2 regions of the Rhizobium sp. CFBP 13644 genome follow, and region 2 is predicted to be linked to the other one. Evidence: predicted binding sites of a transcription regulator. Region 2 holds the regulator's gene; the other holds the start of a gene.
The links. The regulator HrcA, encoded in region 2, represses chaperone genes, less so after heat shock. The targets are predictions, from matches to a motif close to GTTAGCACTCNCNNNNNGNGAGTGCTAAC.

Region 1 (2,478 bases), 480 kb from region 2:
GCGTGGCAATGCGATGGGCCATGTAAAAGATTCCAAGCGTTCCGTGAATTCACGCTGTGACATTGCAAAGCGGGATGGCGAAGGCAAGCAAAAAAGCAATTCCGCATGCGGATCACATCAGCCAGAGTCTCAGAAAACCCGCTGCAATACACATGGCCAGAACCGGCACCATGCCCAGTTTCAGCCGGAAAAGCATGATCGATGATGCAATAAAAAGACCGAGAAGCATGGGATCAAGCGTCGCGAGGACGGGCCATGAAAAGCCGAAATTAACGGCTGGCGCCACCGCCACCCGCTCCACCTGACCGAACAGCACATGCAGACCAAACCAGACGGACAGGTTGAGAATGACGCCGACGACGGCCGCCGTAATGGCTGATAGCGCTGACGACAGGAAGCGGTTGTGGCGCAGCTTTTCCATATAGGGCGCGCCTGCGAATATGAACATGAAGCTCGGCACGAAGGTTGCCCAAGCGGCGATGCTGGCGCCCAGAATGCCCGCTGTCAGCGGATCGAACCAGCCAGGCTGGCGAAAGGCCGCAAGAAAACCGACATAGGAGAGAACCAGCACCAGCGGCCCCGGCGTCGCCTCAGCCAGCGCCAGACCATCGAGCATCTCGCCCGCCAGCATCCAGCCCTTCGTTTCCACAGCCACCTGCGCGACATAGGCCAGCACTGCATAGGCTCCGCCGAAAGTCACCACCGCCATTTTGGAGAAGAATATCTGCAAATCAACAAGGGTGCCGGGGCCGGAGGTGATCCATAAAAGCAGCAGCGGCAATTGCCATATGACAAGACCGATCAAAAGCCCACGCACAAGCTTCTTCCATGACGGATTGGTCGTGCTGTCATCGTCCACACCCACCACCGGCAGCGCATCTCCTCGGGCTTTGAGAAAACCAATGAGCCCGGCGGCAAGAATAACGAGCGGGAACGGAAGGGAAAAGAAGAACAGGGCAACAAATGCCGCCGCCGCAATGGCAACCTGAAAGCGGCTGGTCAACGCCCTCCGCGCCACCCGCAGCAATGCCTCAAGCACGATGGCCAGCACACCCGCTTTGAGGCCAGACAGCAGCGCTGGCAGCCAATGCGTATCCTGATAAAGCGCATAGGCCGATGCCAGCGCCACGATGACCAGAAAGCCCGGCAGGATGAAGAGCAGACCGGCCACGATGCCACCGCGCCTGCCGTGCAGAAGCCAACCGGCATAAGTGGCCAGTTGCTGCGCTTCTGGGCCCGGCAACAGCATGCAATAATTCAGCGCGTGCAGGAACCGTTCTTCACTCAGCCAACCCTTCTCGTCCACCAGCACGCGGTGCATCAGGCCGATCTGTCCGGCGGGTCCGCCGAAACTCAAAAGGCCTATGCGCGCAAAGGCGGCAATCATCTCCAGAAAGGAAGGGCGGGCGGGTGCGATATCGCTGCGTAAAAATTCTGTCATGCGCTGGTAGTAACCATTTTACATGAAAATTTTCCGACAGGCCGTCCTTGACTCGGCAACATGGGCTGCTTATCTCCGTGTTGCTGGCACTCTACACTAGGGAGTGCTAACAATCATCACGCGGACCTGTTGTTAGGTCCGCTCAGGTCATTTGATCGAGGGATTAGACAATGACAAGCACCAATTTCCGTCCGCTGCATGACCGCGTCGTCGTTCGTCGCGTTGAGTCTGAAGCAAAGACCAAGGGCGGCATTATCATTCCTGATACCGCCAAGGAAAAGCCACAGGAAGGCGAAATCGTTGCTGTTGGCACCGGCGCCCGCGACGAAAGCGGCAAGCTCGTTCCTTTGGACGTCAAGGCTGGCGATCGCGTTCTGTTCGGCAAGTGGTCCGGCACCGAAGTCAAGCTCAACGGCGAAGACCTTCTGATCATGAAGGAATCCGACATCATGGGCGTTATCGGCTGATCAGCCGGTTCTTCTCACTTTTCCATGACAACCAATGGGCAATGAGCCCGGGAGTTTTCTACAATGGCAGCTAAAGAAATTAAATTCGGCCGCACAGCGCGCGAAAAGATGCTCAAGGGCGTCGACATTCTCGCAGACGCAGTGAAGGTAACGCTTGGTCCTAAGGGCCGTAACGTCATCATCGACAAGTCTTTCGGCGCACCACGCATCACCAAGGACGGCGTTTCTGTCGCCAAGGAAATCGAACTTGAAGACAAGTTCGAGAACATGGGCGCACAGATGGTCCGCGAAGTTGCTTCGAAGACCAACGATATCGCTGGTGACGGCACCACGACTGCGACCGTTCTTGCACAGGCCATCGTTCGCGAAGGCAACAAGGCTGTTGCAGCCGGCATGAACCCGATGGACCTGAAGCGCGGTATCGACCTCGCTGTTTCCGAAGTTGTGAAGGACCTTCAGGCCAAGGCCAAGAAGATCTCCACATCTGAAGAAGTTGCACAGGTCGGCACGATCTCTGCAAACGGCGACACGCAGGTTGGCAAAGACATTGCTGAAGCCATGCAGCGCGTT
Region 2 (2,478 bases):
CATCCGCCTGGATCACATCGCAGTCGATGCTGATCTGACGCTCACCCAGCGCCTGAAGATCAACCACGGCCCGCAGCGAGCGGCCAATGAGACGCTGGATTTCCTGCGTGCGACCACCCTGCTTGCCGGTAGACGCCTCGCGGCGCATCCGCTCGTGCGTGGAGCGCGGCAGCATGCCGTATTCTGCGGTAACCCAGCCCTTGCCGCTGTTGCGCAGCCATGGTGGCGTCTTTTCTTCAAGGCTGGCCGTGACGAGCACATGCGTATCGCCGAATTTCACCAGACAGGAACCCTCGGCGTGTTTGGAGAAATTGCGCTCGAAAGAAACTTTGCGCATCTGATCGGTTTTTCTGCCTGAAGGCCGCATAGGGGTCGTCTCCGTTTTAATCTCCGCGTCTTAAGGCCGTGACACCGGTTTTGCAAAGGAAAAGCGGGCCATGGCTTTGGCATATGCAATTTCCATTGTCACTTAACGACGCGAACGACTATATTCCATGTGCTACTGACAGAACGAAGAGTTGAGTGAATGGGCGTTTCTCATCCGAGCGGAAAAGAACCGGGCGCGCTGCTGGATGATCGCTCACGCGAGATTTTCCGCCGCATCGTGGAAGGCTATCTCGAAAACGGTGAGCCGCTGGGCTCGCGCAGCCTCTCGCGCCTGTTGCCCATGTCTCTGTCACCAGCCTCTGTTCGCAATGTGATGAGCGATCTTGAAGAGCTTGGCCTCATCTACTCTCCCCATATCAGCGCCGGGCGATTGCCGACGCAGACGGGCCTACGCTTTTTCGTGGATGCCTTCATGCAGGTGGGGGACCTGCCGGAAGAACAGCGCGCCAGCATCGACCGGCAGATCGGGCCCGTATCCGGGCGTGAGCAGCCAATCGAGGGCCTGCTGACGGAGGCCAGCCGAATGCTGTCGGGCATGTCGCGTGGCGCGGGCCTTGTGCTGACGACCAAAAGCGATGCGGTGCTGAAGCATGTCGAATTTATAAGGCTCGAACCGACCAAGGGTCTCGCCATTCTGGTGGGAGACAACAATCAGGTCGAAAACCGGATCATCGAACTGCCAGCGGGGATCACCTCCTCGCAACTCACCGAGGCCGCCAACTTCATCAATGCGCATCTGGCAGGGCAAACGCTACCAGAACTGCGCACGCAGCTCTTGCAGCAGAAGGATGCCTTGCAGACGGCGCTCAGCACATTGGCGCAGGATCTCGTTGAGCGCGGCCTAGCCGTCTGGTCTGGCGACAATGAAGAGGGCAAGCTGGGTCGTTTGATTGTGCGCGGACGCTCCAACCTGCTGGAAGGTCTGGCCGGTGAGGAAGACATCGACCGTGTGCGCCTGCTGTTCGACGATCTTGAGCGCAAGGACAACCTGATCGAGGTTCTCAACCTGGCTGAGACAGGATCGGGCGTCAGGATTTTCATCGGTTCGGAAAACAAGCTGTTTTCGCTATCAGGCTCTTCCTTGATTGTTGCGCCTTACCGAGATGATGAAAACCGGGTGGTGGGCGCCGTGGGTGTCATTGGGCCAACGCGGCTGAATTACTCGCGGATCGTGCCAATGGTGGATTACACCGCCCAGATCATGGCTCGCCTGTCCAGCAAACGACGTTGATTGTGAAAACCTGCCGGTGAATAGGAGATGGTTTGCCTGCAAGCCTTGATTTTTGCTTGGCAAAGCTCGATATCGGGCACAACCCATAACAGATCTAAAGCTGGAGAACGTCATGACCGATGACACGAACAAGAACGGACCCGACGCAGACGTCGTCGACGAGGCACTTGAGGCGCTGGAAATCGATAATGATGCGCCTGAGCAGGGCGAGCCTGATCCGATTGATGTGCTGAAGGCGGAAAATTCCGAACTGCGCGACAAGTTCCTGCGCCTTGCCGCTGAAATGGACAATCTTCGTCGCCGCACAGAGCGTGAAGTCAAGGATGCCAAGGCCTATTCCGTGGCAGGCTTTGCCCGCGACATGCTGGCCGTATCCGACAATCTGCGCCGCGCACTCGACACCATTCCTGAAGAGTTGAAGACAAACTCCGAAGCTGGCATTGCCGGACTGATCGAAGGCGTCGATATGACGGAACGCTCGATGCTGTCTGCGCTGGAGCGTCACGGCGTGCGCAAGATGGATGCGGAAGGCCAGAAATTCGACCCGAATTTCCATCAGGCCATGTTCGAAATCCCCAATACGGCCGTTGCCAACAACACGGTCGTGCAAGTTGTTCAGGCTGGCTTCACCATTGGTGACCGCGTCTTGCGTCCGGCGATGGTCGGCGTTTCCAAGGGTGGCCCAAAGGGTGACGCGCCAACGACACCTGAGCCAGGCACCTCAAGCGTCAACGAAAAAGACGCGTGATATCTTTGGCCATCTCCATGTGAGGTGGCCGAGCCTTTTTAAGAGTGATCAGCCCCGCCACACCGGCGGGGTTTTTCGTGGATGCTTGTGGAGATGTTGGGGTGGTGCAAGG

Region 1: groES (co-chaperone GroES) is a predicted target of HrcA. The motif match lies at 1,524-1,552, and genes of this name have one in related genera.

The regions. Positions count from the first base shown of each region.
Region 1 covers NZ_JACYVF010000001.1:485,905-488,382, forward strand. Annotated here, with positions in the region: gene IFT53_RS02325 (TIGR01459 family HAD-type hydrolase) at 1-22, opposite strand, end outside; gene chrA (chromate efflux transporter) at 113-1,441, opposite strand; gene groES (co-chaperone GroES) at 1,612-1,908, shown strand; gene groL (chaperonin GroEL) at 1,972-2,478, shown strand, end outside.
Region 2 covers NZ_JACYVF010000001.1:967,167-969,644, reverse strand. Annotated here, with positions in the region: gene rph (ribonuclease PH) at 1-367, opposite strand, end outside; gene hrcA (heat-inducible transcriptional repressor HrcA) at 527-1,618, shown strand; gene grpE (nucleotide exchange factor GrpE) at 1,731-2,366, shown strand.